DNA from 3 places in the Facivitalis istanbulensis genome. Region 1 is predicted to be linked to each of the others. Evidence: riboswitches for the same ligand, from Rfam matches in the RefSeq annotation. Region 1 holds a riboswitch; each other region holds the start of a gene.
What was found. A riboswitch is a leader RNA that binds a small molecule or an ion and turns the genes downstream of it on or off. The one in region 1 is predicted to bind cobalamin.
Positions count from the first base shown of each region.

Region 2: another riboswitch for cobalamin. It lies ahead of RN629_RS14215 (TonB-dependent receptor plug domain-containing protein); the one in region 1 lies ahead of RN629_RS13235 (TonB-dependent receptor).
Region 3: another riboswitch for cobalamin. It lies ahead of RN629_RS13735 (DUF1636 domain-containing protein); the one in region 1 lies ahead of RN629_RS13235 (TonB-dependent receptor).

Region 1 covers NZ_JAVSCQ010000023.1:52,873-58,754, reverse strand. The annotation lists gene katG (catalase/peroxidase HPI) at 1-2,246, shown strand, start outside; gene RN629_RS13240 (hypothetical protein) at 2,294-2,602, opposite strand; cobalamin riboswitch at 2,688-2,907, shown strand; gene RN629_RS13235 (TonB-dependent receptor) at 3,091-5,316, shown strand; gene RN629_RS13230 (hypothetical protein) at 5,303-5,882, shown strand, end outside.
Region 2 covers NZ_JAVSCQ010000027.1:22,818-28,699, forward strand. The annotation lists gene RN629_RS14210 (ABC transporter substrate-binding protein) at 1-681, opposite strand, end outside; gene RN629_RS14215 (TonB-dependent receptor plug domain-containing protein) at 681-2,630, opposite strand; cobalamin riboswitch at 2,813-3,035, opposite strand; gene RN629_RS14220 (TonB-dependent receptor) at 3,212-5,374, shown strand; gene RN629_RS14225 (efflux transporter outer membrane subunit) at 5,497-5,882, opposite strand, start outside.
Region 3 covers NZ_JAVSCQ010000025.1:30,295-36,176, reverse strand. The annotation lists gene RN629_RS13755 (cobyric acid synthase) at 1-1,092, shown strand, start outside; gene cobS (adenosylcobinamide-GDP ribazoletransferase) at 1,077-1,793, opposite strand; gene RN629_RS13745 (histidine phosphatase family protein) at 1,790-2,347, opposite strand; gene cobT (nicotinate-nucleotide--dimethylbenzimidazole phosphoribosyltransferase) at 2,344-3,354, opposite strand; gene RN629_RS13735 (DUF1636 domain-containing protein) at 3,351-3,758, opposite strand; cobalamin riboswitch at 3,853-4,038, opposite strand; gene RN629_RS13730 (S9 family peptidase) at 4,226-5,882, opposite strand, start outside.

The DNA of each region.
Region 1 (5,882 bases):
CTGTTTCCCTGTTTGCGATGATGGCGGCGCTCGTGTCGCCATCATCGCAAACGGATCATCCGAAACCTGCTCCGGCGGCCAAGGCTGCCGCGCAGGATTCTCCCGCAGCGGCGATGGGGCGGCCCGGCGGGATGACCAATCGCGACTGGTGGCCCAGCCGCCTTGACCTGACCGCGCTCCGCCAGCATGAGGACACGCGCGCCAATCCTTATGGCGCGGACTATGATTATGTGAAGGAATTCAACAGTCTGGACCTCGCCGCGGTCAAGGCTGACATTCGCCGCGTGCTGCACACGTCGCAGCCCTGGTGGCCGGCCGATTATGGCAATTACGGACCCTTCTTCATCCGCATGGCCTGGCACAGCGCGGGGACCTATCGCGCGGGCGACGGCCGGGGCGGTTCGGACGGTGGCGAGCAGCGGTTCGATCCGCTGAATAGCTGGCCCGACAATGTCAGCCTGGACAAGGCGCGGCGACTCGTGTGGCCGATCAAGCAGAAATATGGCCGCAAGCTGAGCTGGGGCGACCTGATGGTCCTCAGCGGCAATGTCGCGCTGGAGGATATGGGCTTCAAGACGGTCGGCTTCGCCGGCGGTCGTGTCGACGCATGGCAGCCGGATGTCGTCTTCTGGGGCCCTGAGCTCAAGATGATGGGCAGCGAGCGCACCAATCCGGACGGGACGCTCAAGGGGCCGCTGGCCGCTACCACCATGGGCCTCATCTATGTCAACCCGGAAGGACCGGGCGGCAATCACGATCCGATCGGCGCTGCCGCCGATATCCGTCGCGCCTTTGGCAACATGGCGATGGACGACGAGGAGACGCTGGCGCTGATCGCGGGCGGGCATACTTTCGGCAAGGCGCATGGCGCGCATCCCGCGGACAAGTGTCTGGGGGCCGCGCCGACGGTCGGCGCGATCGAGCAGCAGGGCCTGGGCTGGGCCAACAAGTGCGGCAAGGGCAATGCCGAGGACACGATCACCTCGGGCCTGGAAGGCGCCTGGTCGGCGGAGCCGACCAAGTTCACCACCCAGTATATCGACAATCTGCTCAATTATGACTGGGTGAAGGTCAAGAGCCCGGCGGGCGCGACCCAGTGGGTTCCGCCGGGCGGTGCCGCCGCGAATCTGGTGCCCGACGCGCATGTGCCGGGCCTGCGTCACGCGCCGATCATGTTCACCACCGACATCGCGCTGAAGGACGATCCCGGCTTCCACAAGATCCTGGTCAGCTGGCAGAAGAATCCCGAGCTGTTCAGCAAGGCCTTCGCCCGCGCCTGGTTCAAGCTGACCCATCGCGATCTCGGCCCGCGCGCCCGCTATCTGGGCAATGAGGTGCCGAGCGAGACCTATAAGTGGCAGGATCCGCTGCCCGCCGCGAGCTTCGCGCCGATCGGCGAGGAGGATCAGGCCCGGTTGAAGACGATGGTCCTGGGCTCGGGCCTGTCGGGTCCGGCGCTGATCCGTGCCGCCTGGGCGTCGGCCTCGACCTTCCGCAGCACCGATATGCGCGGTGGGGCGAATGGCGCGCGGGTGCGGCTCGATCCGCAGCAGGGCTGGGCGGTCAACGATCCGGCCGAGCTGAAGATGGTGCTCGCCAAGCTGGACGCGGTCCGCCAGGACTTCGCGAAGAGCGGGCGGCAGGTGTCGATGGCCGACCTGATCGTGCTGGGCGGCAATGCGGCGGTCGAGCAGGCGGCGCAGCGCGGCGGCATGGCCGTGCACATCCCGTTCCGGCCCGGTCGCGTCGACGCGGTGCAGGCGCAGACGGATGTCGCGTCCTTCGCGCGTCTGGAGCCGGTCGCCGATGGCTTCCGTAACTATTACGGACCCAAGGCGGAGGTCAGCGGCCCCGTGGCGTTGGTCGACAAGGCCGATTCGCTCGACCTGACCGTGCCCGAGATGACCGTGCTGGTCGGCGGGATGCGCGTGCTCGGCGCGAACAGCGGCGGGTCGAAGAATGGCGTGCTGACCACCCGGCCGGGAACGCTCAGCAACGATTTCTTCGTCAATCTGCTGACGATGGATACGGTGTGGAGCAAGGCGGCGACGCCGGGCCTGTATGAGGGCAAGGATCGCGCGACGGGGGCGGCCCGCTGGACCGCGACGCCGGTCGACCTGATCTTCGGTTCCAATTCCGAACTGCGCGCGGTGGCGGAGGTCTATGCCTCCGACGACGCCAAGCAGAAGTTCGTGACCGATTTCGTCGCCGCCTGGACGAAGGTGATGAACGCGGATCGCTTCTGATCCCGGACGGCCCGGCGGGTCCATCCCGCCGGGCCGTGACGGGGATGTCAGCGTCGCCGTGACGTCGTTCGCGACCGGGTCGCCTCCGTTCGGGGCGGCTCGGTCGATTCCACCAGTTCGACGACCTCGAACGCATAGCCCGCCCAACCGCGCTGGCGCACCGCCTCGGCCATGGCGGCATCCTTGCTACCCGCGTCCTTGCGCGACTTGGCATGGCCCCAGAACACCTCGGTGCGTCCATCGCCCAGGTCGGCGACGATCCGCCAATAATGGGTGAAGGGCGCGGCGGTCGGGCCGATCGTCTTCACATAGCCGTCCGCCATGGTCGCGGTCAGGTAGCGGGTCTTGCGTGCCATGCCCGCTGATAGCGCGAAACCGCGCGGTGCGGCATCGCCTTGACGGCCCCGCGCAAATCTTTCAGTCAGTTCGCGGCCGGAATATTCCGGCCATGATCGCGCCGGTTCTCCCCATAAAGGAGATGAAATGGGAACGCGGTGAGGGGAGGCGACTTCCCGAATCCGGGGCTGTCCCTGCAACTGTAAGCGGTGAGCGGATGAACGGGGGACGGTGAATGCCGTCCCGGCCACTGGCGCAAGCTGGGAAGGCGTTCAGCCCGTGTCGACCCGTGAGCCAGGAGACCTGCCGGCGTCAGGTCGCTCATGCCCGGCCCAGGGGGTGGTCGAGGCTAGGTCTTTTCCGACGAGCGACGCCCAAGGTGGCGGAGGCGCATGGGGGGCCATGGCGAGTGCGGAAAATCGCGTCGATCGTGCGCATGGCACCCGGCTGTCCGGCGACGGACGGAAGGCACTCGGCTTGTTCGCGACAAGACGCTATAGGCATTAAAATGATATATCATAACATTATCAGCGCGGTTCCGTTGAGGCTGTGCGGAGGACTTGCGCTGGCGCTGGGCGCCGGCGTGCCGGGGACGGCAGCGGTGGCGGTCCAGCCGCACGATGATCGCGCGGGCGAGACGCAGCGCGCGGAGAGCGGTCAGGGCGACGGCACGATCCTGGTGATCGGCGCGCGTGAGAAGCAGGCGATGGACCAGCCCAATGCGACCGCCAGCCGCCTGGGGCTGACCCCGCTGGAAACGCCCGCCAGCATCGCGTCGCTCGACGGAGCGATGATCCGCGCGCGTGGCGACCAGTCGATCGTCGAGGCGACGACCCGCGCCCCGGGCCTGTCGAGCGTCGCCAATCCGGGCAATGGCGGCACCGCGCTGGCGGCGCGCGGCTTTTCCGGCCAGGGGTCGGTGCTGCAACTGATCGACGGGGTGCGACTGTTCCCGGCGGCGGGAACGATCACCTTCCCGACCGATCCGTGGATGATCGAGCGGATCGACGTGCTGAGCGGTCCGGCGTCGGTGCTGTACGGCCAGGGCGCGCTGGGCGGCGCGGTCAATGTCGTGATGCGCAAGCCCGACACGGAGCGTATCGAAGGGCAGGCCGAGATCGGCTATGGCGCGCAGGACAGTTTCCGCGCGGCGGCGGGCATCGGCGGTCCGGCGAGCGAAAGCCTGGCCTATCGGTTCGACGCCAGTTACCGGCGGTCGGACGGCTATGTCGACCGGGGCGGTTCGCGCAGCTTCGCCCTGTCGGGCACGCTGCGCTGGACCCCGGACCCCACATTGGTGGTGACGCTGCGAGGCGATCATGGCAACCAGCGGCCGACCGGCTCTTTCGGTACACCCTTGATCGACGGCCGGCTGGACCTGCGGGTGCGCGACCGGAACTATAATGTCGAGGATGCGCGGATGCGCTTCGTCGACGATCGCGCCTCGCTCCAGATCGACTGGACGCCGAGCAGCGCGATCAGCGTGTCCAACCTGGCCTATTACCTGACCAGCGATCGCTTCTGGCGCAATCTGGAAAGCTATTGCTGGGTCGCGCGGACCGGACAGTGCGCGGACGGGTCGGCGGGGACGCCCGGCACGGTCCGGCGGAGCAGCAATTACGGCATTCGCCACGACCAGCAGCAATGGGGCGATCAGGCGAGCGTGACGTGGCGCAGCGGTCTGGCACCGGGGATCACCAATGCGCTGGTCCTGGGCATCGACGCCAATCTGGTGCGCTTCACGCATGAGAATGATTTCGGATCGGATGCGCAGGTCGACGCGGTCGATCCCTTCGCCTTCGCGCCCGGCCGTTTCCTGGATACGCAGGGAATCGCGCCGCGTTATCGCACCCGCACCACCGCGCTGGCCGTGTTTGCCGAGGACCGGGTGGCGCTGGGCCGGCACTGGTCGGTGGTCGGCGGTTTCCGCTATGAGGAGGATGAGGTGCGGCGCTGGGCGATCAGCTATCCCGGCGGCACGCGGACCGATCGGTTCGCCTTTGAAAAGACGTTCCGCAACGCGACCTGGCGTGTCGGCACCGTCTATCAGCCGAGCGCGACCCTGTCCTTCTACGGCCAATATGCCACGGGCGTCGATCCGCTCGCGACGCTGACCACCGTGGCGACGGGCCAGGTCTCGTTCGGCAATGCGCGCGGCCATCAGGTCGAGGCGGGGGCCAAATGGCTGTTCCTGAACGGCCATGGCAGCGCGACGCTGGCCGCGTATCGCATCGTCAAGACCGGCCTGCTGGCGCAGCGCACCCTGTCCAGCCCGATCGAGCAGGTCGGCCAGCGATCGGCGCAGGGGATCGAGGCGGCGGTGGCGCTCGACCTGCCGCAGGGTTTCGGCATCGACGCCAACGGCACGGTGCTGGATGCGCGGTTCGATGATTTCCGATCGGGCGGTACGGACTTTACCGGTCGGACTCCACCCAACGTGCCCGAGACGCTGGGCAATCTCTGGCTGCGCTGGGATGCGACGCCGGCGGTGCAGGCGCGTGCCGGGCTGCGCTATGTCGGCCCGCGCTTCTCGGACAATGGCGATGCCTTTCGCATTCCCGGTTATGCGACGGTGGATGCCAGCCTGTCCTATGCGTTGAGCCCGCGTCTGGCCCTCGACCTGCGCCTCTATAATGTGTTCGACAAGGCCTATGCCGTGACCGCCTATGGCGACCAGCAATGGTTGCTGGGACGGCCGCGTTCGCTCGACGTGGCGTTGCGTGCGGGGTTCTGACCGGCGCCGGGGCCGCGCCGTCCTGCGCTACGTCTTCCTGACTCATCGCTGGGCGGGCATCCTGGCGTGCCTGCTCTTCGCCATGTGGTTCGCCTCCGGGCTGGTGATGCTCTACGTTCCTTATCCCGCGCTGCCCGCGGCCCAGATCTGGGCGGGGGCAGCACCGATCGACTGGGCGCGGGTACGCTATCGACCCGAGGGCACGGCACGGCGGATCACGCTGGCGATGCGCGGGGCCGCGCCGGTGTGGTGGGTCGAGGACCGGGATGGCGCGACCCGTATCCTGTCCGCCGAGACGGGCCTTGCGCCCGCGCCGGTCGATTCGGCGCATGCACGGGGCGTCGCCGCCCGCTTCGGTGGCGCGCCCGTCCGCGCGGTCGAGCGGATCGCGGACGACCAATGGACGGTCGCGGGTGGCTTCGACCGGCATCGCCCGCTGTGGAAGGCGAGCCTGGCCGATGCCGCCGCGACCGACCTCTATATCTCCAGCCTGACCGGGCAGCCGGTGCAGCGCACGACGCGCGGGCAGCGTTTCTGGAACTGGCTGGGATCGGTGCCGCACTGGC
Region 2 (5,882 bases), on a different contig from region 1:
CGATCCCTGGACCAGCAAGGGGGGATCGGCCTTCAGCAGGAGCTCGACATCGGGCTTGCGGTAGCTGAGCGTCGTCGGTTCGCGCACCAGATTGCGCGCGCCCGCCGCCTGAAGAATGATGTCATACAGCGTGCCCTGTCCGGCCGCGAAGCCGGTGCGGTCCCAGGCGACGACCTTGATCGGGGGCCCCGGGGCGCGGGCCAGCGCCGCCAGCTGCGCGTCCATCCTGGCGATCAGCGCCTCGCCACGCGCGCGCTCGTCCACCGCCGCGGCGACCTGTCGGGTGATGCGGCGGATGTCGTCGATGCTGTTCGCATGGTCGACCTCGATCATCGGATAGCGCAGGCGCGTCAACATGCCGCGCAGGGCGGGCGTCGTGAAGGTCCCGGCGATCACCAGGTCCGGCTTCTGCGCCAGCACCTCTTCGGCCAGCCCGCGATTCACCCGGACCCGCTTCGCCGCGGCGGCCATGACCGAGCTGCCCGGATCGCGCGACAACCAGCTGACCGAGGCGATCCGCTCGGGCGGCAGTAGCGCCAGGACGAGCTGGTCGGTGCACTGGTTCATGCTCATCACCGCCAGCGGATGCCGCCGGGGCGCGGGGATGGCCGATCCGCCGCCGCTACAGCCGCCCGCCAGGACGGGCAACGTCAGCGCGAGCAGGATCGACCGGAGCCGCATCAGAAGCGGACCCGCATCCCGCCATAGGCGGCCCGGCCGGGGGTCGCGAAGCTGAACACTTCCTCATAGCGTTCGTCGAACAGGTTCTCGACGCGGCCGAACACCGAGACCCGGTTCGTCAGCTTGTAGTCGGCGTTGAGGTTGACCAGGACGAATTCCTGCATCGACACGCGGACCGGCACATAGCTCGGATCGGTATAGGCGACGTCCGTGTTGCGTCCGTTGTACCGCATGGTCAGGGTGCCGCTGAACCGCTGGTCGGCGCTGAACACGGTGGTGTTCAGGCTGGCGACGTGCTTGGGGCGACGGACCTCCTCCATCCCGTTTTCGCGGGCATGGAGATAGGTATAGGCAAGGTCGAACTTGATCTGCGGGATCGGTCGCGCCGACACGAACGCCTCGACGCCATGCTGTCGCGATTTCGTCGTGCGGTTCGACGGCGTCGCGATAAAGGCCGGGGCGGGATAGGCCGTGTAGATCTCGTCTTCGAGCTGGCTGTCGAAATAGGTCGCGCCGATCGTCGCCTTGCCGCCGGCGAAGTCCTGATCGACGCCGGCCTCCCATCCTTTCGACTTTTCGGGCCGCAGGTTCGGATTGCCGATATAGCGGCCGTCGGCATAGCCATAGAGTTCGAAATAGCCCGGATTCTTGACGCCGGTTCCATAGGCGCCCCGCACGCGCAGGCCGAAGGGCAGGCGGTATCCGGCCTGGGCGCGCCAGGTCGTCGCATCGGCGAAGCGGTTATTCTCGTCGCGGCGGATGCTCGCGCCCGCCGAGAAGGCATTGTCGACGGTCAGTTCATACTGGCCGACAAAGCCCCAATTGTCGGTCGAGCGGCGGCCCTGGAAGGCGAAGGAGGATGGCGTCGTGTTCTGGAATTCTTCCCGCTCGAAATCGACCGCGCCGGTCACCCGGTTGACGATGCGATCGGTGCCGAAGCGGTAGCTGGTCTCGAACGTGCCCTTGTAGCGGCGTCCCTTGTCGCCATAGTCGAAGCCCCGGGCCTTGTAGCCGCGCCGCGTCGTGTCGGCGAACTGCCCCGTCAGGGCGTTGGTCCAGCGGCCGTCCGCCAGCGCCAGCTCGGCGCGGGCCAGACCGTAAAACGCCTCGTTGACGAAGCGCACGCCGGGGCTGTCGACGGTATAGCCGAACCGCGGACTGGCGGGATCATTCTCGCTGTTGTTCGTGTCGGCGGCGGTGTTGCTGTAGCGGCCGACGCCGGTGAGCTTGAAAATGGCGGACGGCGTCCATGTGACCTTGCCGCTGGCCCCGACGCTGGTCGACCCGATATCGCGGGTGCCACCCCGCGCCGTCGGTGTGCCATCGGTCCGATAAAGCGAGCCGGACAGGGCGTAATCGAGCGTGTCGGTGAAGCCCGCCGCCCGCGCGCCTCCGGAGAAGGTGCCGAACGAACCGCCCTCGGCCCGTGCCGAAAGGCCCGGCGCCTCGCGGCCGGTCAGCGTGATATACTGGATGACGCCGCCGATCGCGTCCGATCCGTAGAGCGAGGATTGCTGCCCGCGCAGCACCTCGACCTTCGCCGCCTCGTCGGCGATCAACGTGCCGAAGTCAAATTCGCCATAATAAGGGTCCGACGCCTTGATGCCGTCGATCAGGACCAGGACATGGTTGCCCTCGCTGCCCCGAATGCGGATCTGGGTCTGGCCGCCGATCGCGCCGGTCCGGCTGACCGCGACGCCGGGCACGTCGCGCAGCACGTCGGACACGATGCGCGTCTGTCGTTCCCGCAGATCCTCGTTCGTGATGAGCGTGACCGAGGCGGGCAGGGTCTTCACCTCGGTCCCGTCTCCCGAGCGCGACGCGGTCACGACGATGTCGTTCCCGGCGGCATCCCGGGTGGGCAGCGTCGGATTGCTCTGCGCCATCACGGGCATGGCGACCGTCCCCGATAGCGTCAATGTCAGCAGCGATATGAATGTCCTGGTCATGCCTGTTCCCCCCGCGTCGAGTCGCAAAGACGTGGCGGGGCCGTCCGCACACGCGAACGCCGGCGCGCGAGGACGGGCGAACGCGGTGCCCGCCATCCCACGGCCGTCTGCGGCCCCGGGCCGCGCCGCTTTCGTCGCTCGAACGGAAGGTTCCGTGCCGTGGCCATTCCCTGGACCCAGGCATTGAGCGACCCACGCCGGCAGGTCTCCTGGCTCGCGGGTCGTCGCCCGATGCGCGCCTTCCCAGGTTGCCCCAGTGGCTGCCCGGCGCTTTCGGCCGGTGCATGCGCATCGTGCTCGCCGCTCACAGTTGCAGGGACAGCTGCGGATTGGGGCGGCCTCGCACCGCCCGCACCGCATTCCCGTTTTCATCCCCTTTCGGGGAACCGGCGCGATCTGTCGTCCCGATTTGGCCGGAACGACGGATCGCCTGTATCCGAATTCGACCGGTTGGCCAATATGAACCCGATGGGACCGGCGCAATTGCCCCGCCCAGGGCCCCAAGGGAACATGGCCATAGGGGCTATTGACTATCACTCGCAACATTCATAGGCGATGTCCCACGCAACCTGGGGGAAATCATGTCGAGTATCTTCGTGGCGGTCGCTGCCTTCGTCGCAGCGGCCCCGGCGGACGCGTCGTCCGTCGAACATGCGGCTGCCACCGCCGCTGAGGTGAATACGGATCAGCGGCACCGGGAGCCCGAGATCATCGTCGTCGGGCAGCGCGACCCGGCGGCCCCGCCACCGCCCTATGCTGGCGGACAGGTCGCCTCCGGCGCGCGCAACGGCCTGCTCGGCAATACCGACATCACCAAATCCCCGTTCAGCATCGCCAGCTATACCGAACAGTTCATGCTCGACCGGCAGGCGGATACCGCGTCGGAGGCACTGGCCCTCGACCCGTCGGTCCGCGCGACGCAGGGCAGCGGCGCGCCGTTCGACACCTTCTACATTCGCGGCTTCCCGATCAACGAAGGCACCAGCGGTGAAATCGCGTTCGACGGTACGTTCGGCGTCGCCCCCAGCTTTCGCATCTTCACCGACTATGCCGAACGGGTCGAGGTGCTGAAGGGGCCATCGGCGGCGATCACCGGCATGTCGCCCAATGGCGGGATCGGCGGCACGGTGAACATCGTTCCCAAAAGCGCCGAGGGTCGGCTGCGCCGGTTCACGGTCGATTATGGTTCGGCCCTGCGTTTCGGCGCACAGGCCGATGTCGCCCAGCGTTTCGGTGCCGGAGAGGCCTGGGGCGTGCGCGCGATCGCGTCGGTCCGCGACGGCAACACGCCCTTCGACCATCAGGACGAACATAGCAGCGTGGGCGCGCTGGCGCTGGACTATCGCGGCAGCCGGCTGCGGGCCTCGCTCCACGTCGTGGCGCAGACCGACCGGTTCGTCGCCCCCTTGCGTCCCTATTTCGCGTTGGCCGGGGTGGCCATTCCCGATGCGCCCGATGGCCGCCGTAATCCGACGCAGCGCTGGGAATATTCGCATATCGACGATTATGGCGTGCTGGCCCGCGTCGACTACAAGATCAACGATGCGATCACCCTGTTCGCCGCCGCCGGTGGACGGCGCAGCACCGTCGATCGCTTCTTCGCCTCCGCGCGCGTGATCGCCAGCAGCGACGGGCGGACACAGACCGCGCCGCAGCTTTACGAGATGGACATCGACGCCCGCGTGGCCGAAGCGGGGCTGAGGGCCAAGTTCGACACCGGGCCGATCGCGCACCAGTTCGTCGTGCAGGCCAATGTGTATGACGAGGATACGACGCGATATCTCTCGGCCGTTGCCGGGGCCTATGGCGGCAATCTCTATCGGCCCGCCCCGGCGCTGTATCAGGCACCGGTACGGCGCGGCGACCGCCCGCGCCTGTCCGACAGCACGCTGAAGGGCGTGACCGTCGCCGATGTCCTGTCCGCATGGGATGAAACCATCCTGCTGACCATCGGCGCGCGGCGGCAGAATATCCGCGCCAACAACTATGTCGCCAATGTCGGCACGCTGTCCGCCGCCTATGACCGGAGCGCGACGACGCCGTTCGTCGGGCTGGTGGTGCGTCCGGTGCGCGGAATCTCGCTCTACGGCAATCATGTCGAAGGACTGAGCCGTGGCGATGTCGCGCCGGCGCTGGCGAGCAATGCGGGCGAAATCCTCGCCCCCTATGTCGCCCGGCAGATCGAGGCGGGCATGAAGTTCGATTTCGGCAGGATCGGGGGATCGATCGGCGCGTTCCGCATCACCCGCCAGATCGGCGAACTGGCGGGCGGCCTCTATGGCCAGACCGGCGAACAGCGCGTGCGCGGGCTGGAATTGTCGACCTATGGCCGCATCACGCCCCGTTTCGGCGTGGTCGGCGGGCTGACGCTGCTCGATGCCGAACTGACCCGGACGGCGGTTCTGGCCAATCGTGGCCATCGCCCGATCGGCGTGCCGGAGGTCCAGTTCAATCTCGGCGCCGACTGGGACGTGCCGCTGCTTGCCGGGCTGAACGTCAACGCCGCGGCGGTCCACACCGCGTCGCAGTTCGTCGACGCCGCCAACCGGCAGACGCTGCCCGCATGGACCCGTTTCGACCTGGGAGTGCGTCAGGCGGTCGCGCTGGGCCGCCAGCGCATGACCCTGCGCGCGGCGGTGACGAATGTCACCGATCGGCACTACTGGACCGGCGTCGCCTCGTTCGGCACCTTCTTCCAGGGGGCACCGCGCACCATTTCCCTGTCCGCCGCGTTCGACCTGTAAGGCTCGGCGGGCTTTGTTCGCGTGGTGGCGCCCCATTCAGGCGGCACCACGCCATAGCTGTTTCCGCCGGACATCCACGCCCAGGGCCTGGTCATGCGCGCGGCCTCCGGGTCGGCGCGGGCTCAACCGCCGAGCGCGAGGCGTAGCTGGATGCGGGCCAGCGCGCCGGCGATGGTCTGGCGCAGATACGCCCGGTCGGCCGCGATCTCCGCCGCTTGCGCCTCGATCAGCGGCGCGGCCGCGATGTCCCCGCGGCGATAGCGCGCCTCGAGCGCGGCCACGGTCTGCGCGCATGCGCTCCGGTCTTCCGCTGCCAGGTCACGCCGCCGGTCGAGCGCGTGGACCATCCCCAGCGCATCGTCCACCTCGCGCCACGCCTCCAGCACGGTCTTGCGATAGGTCAGCGCGGCGGCCCGCTCCTGGACATGCCGCAGCGCAAGCTGGCGACGCAGCCGCCCGCCGGTGAAGATCGGGAGGGACAGGGCTGGCCCGACGCTGGTGCTGCGCG
Region 3 (5,882 bases), on a different contig from region 1:
GAGGCGGAGAGCGATCTGGTGATCGTCGAGGGGGCCGGCTCGCCCGCCGAGGTCAATCTGCGCGCCGGCGACATCGCCAATATGGGGTTCGCACGCGCGGCGGGGGTGCCGGTGCTGCTGGCGGGGGACATCGATCGCGGCGGGGTGATCGCCTCGCTGGTGGGCACGAAAGCGGTGATCGACCCGGCGGATGCGGCGATGATCCGGGGCTTTCTGGTCAACAAGTTTCGCGGCGATCCCGCGCTGTTCGCCGACGGCATGGCGACGATCGCCGAACATACCGGCTGGCGCGCGCTGGGGCTGATCCCGTGGTTGGCCGAGGCGCGGCGGCTGCCCAGCGAGGATGCGGTGGTGCTGGAACGCGCCCGTACCGGGGCCGGCGGGCGGGTGGTCATCGCCTGTCCGATCACGCCGCGCATCGCCAATTTCGACGATCTCGACCCGCTGCGGCTGGAGCCGGCGGTCGATCTGGTCATGGTCCGCCCCGGAGAGACCATTCCCGATGCGGCGATGATCGTGCTGGCGGGGTCGAAGGCGACCATCGCCGACCTTGCCTTCCTCCGCGCGCAGGGCTGGCATATCGACATCGCGGCGCACCATCGGCGCGGACGGCCGGTGCTGGGGCTATGCGGCGGATACCAGATGCTCGGGCTGGGCGTGGCCGACCCGGACGGGATCGAGGGTCCGGCGGGACGGGTCGAGGGGCTGGGGCTGCTCGATGTCGAAACCGTGCTGACCGGCGAGAAGACGGTGCGGCCGGTGACGGGCGCGGCGCTGGGCGCGGGCTTTTCGGGCTATGAGATTCACCTCGGCCGCACCACCGGCTCCGATACCGCGCGGCCGGTGGGGCATTTCGCCGATGGCCGGGCCGAGGGTGCGATGAGCGCCGACGGGCTGGTCGCGGGCAGCTATATCCACGGCCTGCTGGGCGAGGCGGGGCAGCGGGCGGCGTGGCTTGCGCGGATCGGCGTGGCGGGCGCAGGGCCGGATCACCGTGCCGATGTGGATGCCGCGCTCGACGCCATCGCTGCCACGCTGGAGGCGCATGTCGATTGCGATGCGCTTCTCAGGATCGCTCAGGACGCGGTGTAGAGCACGGCCGCAAGGAGGAGCGCTGTTTCGGTCAGCTCAATCCCCGCACCATGGACATCGCCGGACACGCCGCCCAGCTTGCGGCGGAACCACAGGCCAAGGCCGAAGATCACGAGCGGGGTGACGGCCAGGGGCGGCGCGAACAGGTCCAGCGCCAGCACGCCGACCATCCACCCGATCACGTCCCCCGGCCGCACCGCGCCCGCCACCGCAGCACCCAGCCCGTTCGGCTTCAGCGGCGGCAGGAACCGTGCCCAGACCAATGGCCCGATCCGCGCCGCCGCCGGGATCAAGGCGATCATCGCCCAGTGATCGGGCGGCACGCGGTGGAGCAGGACCAGCTTGGCGAGCAACTGTATCACCAGCACGACGACGCCGAAGCTGCCGATATGCGGGTCCGCCATCACCGACAGCAACCGCGCCCGGTCGCCATGCGCTGCGCCCAGCCCGTCCGACAGGTCCGCCAGACCGTCGAGGTGTAACGCCCCCGTCGCCCACACCCATACCGCCAGCGCCGCCAGCGCCCCGACCCACGGATCGACCCACGCGCCCAGCCAACCGGCCCCCGCCACGATCGCGCCGATCACCAGCCCCGCGACCGGATAGAGCCGGATCGCGCGCGCGAAATCGGCTTGGTCCGCCGCCACGCGCGGCATCGGCAGGCGGGTCAGGAATCCCAGCGCGACGATCAGCGGCTTCATGCCGTGACCAGCCCCGTCACCTGCGCGGTGCGCGGCGCGCCCTCCCAAATCTCCAGCGTCAACAGGCTGGAATAGGGCAGCGCGAAGCCCCAGACGGTGTGCGCATCGAAGCCGCACAGAGCCGCGAGCGCCGCGCGCATCGCCCCGCCATGGGTGACGACCAGCGTCGGTTCGGGCGGCAGCTCGGCGATCGCAGCCCCGACTCGCGCGACCAGATCGGACCAGCGTTCGCCCTCCGGCGGCGGGTTGGCGTCGGGATCGTCCCAGAAGCGCGCGCGGGCGGCGGGATCGATGCTGTCGGGGGGCAGCCCGTCCCACGCACCGAAATCCAGTTCGCGCCAGCGGGGATCGACCGTCGCCGGTCCGATCGCCTCGGCACAGGCGCGGGCGCGCGATAGGTCCGAGCTGATCCGCCGCGCGACCGCCAAACCTTCAGCGCGCGCGACGCAGGCGGCGATCCCTTGCGCCGTCGCCGGGCTGTCGGTCCGCCCCAGCATCACCCCGGTCAGTTCCGGCTCGCCATGCCGGAGCAGATGGAGCCGAAAGCGCGTCACCCCTTGGCCACCCCCGCCTCGGCAAAGGTCGCCATGCCGTCATGTGCGGCCAGCGCGGCGCGGATCACCTGCACCGCCACCGCCGCGCCGCTGCCCTCGCCCAGCCGCATGTCGAGCGACAGGATCGGCCGCAACCCCAGCCGGTCGAGCAGCCGGACATGCCCCGGCTCGGCCGAGCAATGCCCGCTCAGGCAATGCGCGGTGATCGCCGGATGGACCATGGCGAGCGGCGCGATCGCGGCGGTGCCGATAAAGCCGTCGAGCACGACCGGCACGCGCTTCCCCCGCGCGGCCAGCACCGCGCCCGCCATCGCCGCGATCTCCCGCCCGCCCAGACGGCGGAGAATCTCGAACGCGCCGGTCAAATGCGGGCGATGCAGCGCCAACCCGTCCGCCACCGCCGCCGCCTTGCGCGACAGGCCGTGGGCGTCGACGCCGGTGCCGGGGCCGACCCAGTCGGCAGGCTCCCCGCCGAAACTGGCGGCGGCGAGCGCGGCGGCGGGGGTGGTGTTGCCGATCCCCATTTCGCCCAGCACGAGCAGGTCGGCATCGCCCACCGCTTCGGCTCCGGCGGACAGCGCGGCCAGGCATTCCGCCTCGCTCATCGCGGGTGCGGTGGTGAAGTCGGCGGTCGGCCGGTCGAGGTCGAGCGGCACGATGCTCAGGTCCAGCCCGGCGGCGGCGGCCAGCGCATTGATCGCGGCCCCTCCGGCGGCGAAATTGGCGACCATCTGCACCGTCACGTCCGCCGGAAAGGCGCTGACCCCGCGACCGACGACGCCGTGATTGCCTGCGAAGATCACCGCGCGGCCGCGTTCGATCCGGGGACGCGCGCGGCCCTGCCACCCGGCGAGGAAGATCGCGATCTCCTCCAACCGGCCCAGCGAGCCGGGGGGCTTGGTCAACTGGCCCTGTCGTGTGGTCGCGGCGTCGCGCGCGGCGGCATCGGGTTCGGGCAGCGCGGCGAGCGCTGCCTCGAACGCGGTAACTGTAGGGAAGGCGCTCATTCGACGACGAATCCTTCGGGCGGGGTGCGGGTGAGGAAATGGCCCTTCACCCCCTGCGGCCATTGCTTGTACGGCACCTGTCCCCAGTCGCTGTCGGCATAGGCGCGGGCATAGTCCAGGATGGCGCGCGCGGCGTCGTCATCGGGGGCGAACTTGCCCATCACATAGCCGACCTTGCCCGGACAGCGCAGATGGACGGCGCAAAAGGACTGGCAGGCGAAGAGGCAGGGCATCTCCTCCACCGCGACACCGGCATAGGCGGGGTCGGACGCCTGCACCCGGCGCAAGGCTTCGACCAGCAGCGCGCCGCCGCGCCGTCCTTCGTCATTCTCGCGCGCATCGTCGGACAGGCGGCAGGTGTTGCAGGCGACCACGGCGGGGCCGGGGGCGGCGGGTTTCAGCATGGGTTCGGCTCGGTCACTTGGGGCACATCTCCACAAAGGCGTTGTCGTCGCGCGAGGGGGAAAGCCCCGTCCGTCCGGTACACCCTGACCGGTCGAAAGACGACCGCGACGGGCAGGTCTCCTGGCTCGCGGGTCGGGGCCGGTCCGCCGCCTTCTCGGGGACATCCCCAATGGCGTGATGGCGAACGGCTCGCCGCTTACAGTTGCAGGGGCAGCCGGGGCATCGCACCCCATTCCCTTTTGATTCCCCCAAGGGGGAACCTGTCGCGGGGGGAGCGATAGGCGTGTGGGCGGGGAGTGGCAATATCTTCCCCGATAGCGGCCCGGCGTCGGACCCTATCTCCATCAGCACCACCCCGGCGAAGGCCGGGGCCCAGATGCCATGTCGCACGTGGCGCGCCTCATAAGACGCCGAGACTGGACCCCGGCCTTCGCCGGGGTGGTGCGTTCGCTTCGGGGTATGGAACCTACTCCTCCCCGCGCAACGCCTTCAGGAAGAAGGCATATTGCCGCCGCATCGCATAGGCGACCGGCCCGGTGGTGCGTCCGGCGGTATGCTCGCCGCCGGGAATGACCAGCAGGTCGAAATCCTTGTCCGCCTTGATGAGCGCATCGACCACCTGCGTCGTGCTGGCGGGATCGACGTTGGAGTCCTGCTCGCCGACGACCAGCATCAGCTTGCCCCGCAACTGCCCCGCATGGACCACGCCAGAGGCGTCGAGATAGCTCTGGTCGACCGGATAGCCGAGCCATTGTTCGTTCCAGTCGATCTTGTCCATCCGGTTGTCGAAACACCCGGCATAGGCGACCCCGGCCTTGTAGAAATCGGGGTGGAAGAGCAGCGCATTGAGTGTGCTCTGCCCGCCCGCCGAGCCGCCATAGATGCCGACGCGGCTGATATCAGCGGCGGGGTCCTTCGCCGCCAGCGCCTTCATCCAGGCGATCCGGTCGGGAAAGCCGCTATCGGCCAGGTTCTTCCACGCGACGTCGTGAAAGGCTTTCGAGCGGTTGGCGGTGCCCATGCCGTCGATCATCACGACGATGAAGCCCAGATCGGCGAGCTGCTGCATCCCCATGACGCGGTCGCCGCCGGAAAAGCCGCCGAACGGCCAGAACGCCTTGGGGACGAAGCTGTCGTGCGGCCCGGCATAGATGTTCTCGATCACCGGATAGCGCTTCGCGGGATCGTAATCGCGCGGGCGAACGACGATGCCGTAGATGTCGGTCTTCCCGTCGCGGCCCTTGGTGGTGAAGCGCTCGGGCGGGCGGAACCCGGCGGCGGTCAGCGCGGCGATGTTGCCCTTTTCCAGCGTCTGGAGAAGGCGTCCGTCGCGCGCGTCGTGAAGCTCCATCGTCTCCGGGCTGTCGGTGCGCGAATAGACGTCGACATAGCGGGTCATGTCGGGCGAGAAGCGGACCTCGTGCGTCGCATTCTCCTTCGTCAGCCGGGTCAGGTTGCGGCCGTCGAAATCGACCCGGAACCAGTGTTTGTAATAGGGGTCTTCGCCGGGGACGAAGCCGCTGGCCGAGAACCAGATTTGTCGCTTGTCGTCATCCACTTTCGCAATGTCGCGGACGACCCATGGCCCCTTGGTGATCTGGCGGACTACCCGGCCGGTCGCGCCGTCGATCAGGTAGAGATGCCGCCAGCCGTCCCGCTCCGATGTCCAGAGGATTTCGCGGCCCAGCCCCTTCACGTCATGCGACCAGATACGGTCGCGAAAGACGAAGGTCTTCGGGCTTTCGGTCACGACGGCGTGCGCCGTGCCGGTGTCGGCATCGACCGCGATGATCCGCGCCGCGCCGAAACCGCGCTTCAGATAATCGAAGGCGAAGCTCTTGCCGTCCGCCCGCCACTCTGGGGTGGACAGGGTATAGGCATGGGCGAACAGGTCGGGGTCGATCTCGGTCCGTCGGCCGTCGGACACGCGGAACAGGACGGGTGCTTCCTGATCGACCGTGTCGCCGGGCTTGGGATAGAGTTGCTGGACGACCTCGGGCTGGATCTTGCCCGGCGGCGCGGCGAGGACACGCGTCACCATCCGGGCATAGCCGGGCCGCACCCGCTGGAGCGCGATGTACCGGCCATCGGGACTCCAGGCGATGGTTTCGGGGTCGTAGAAA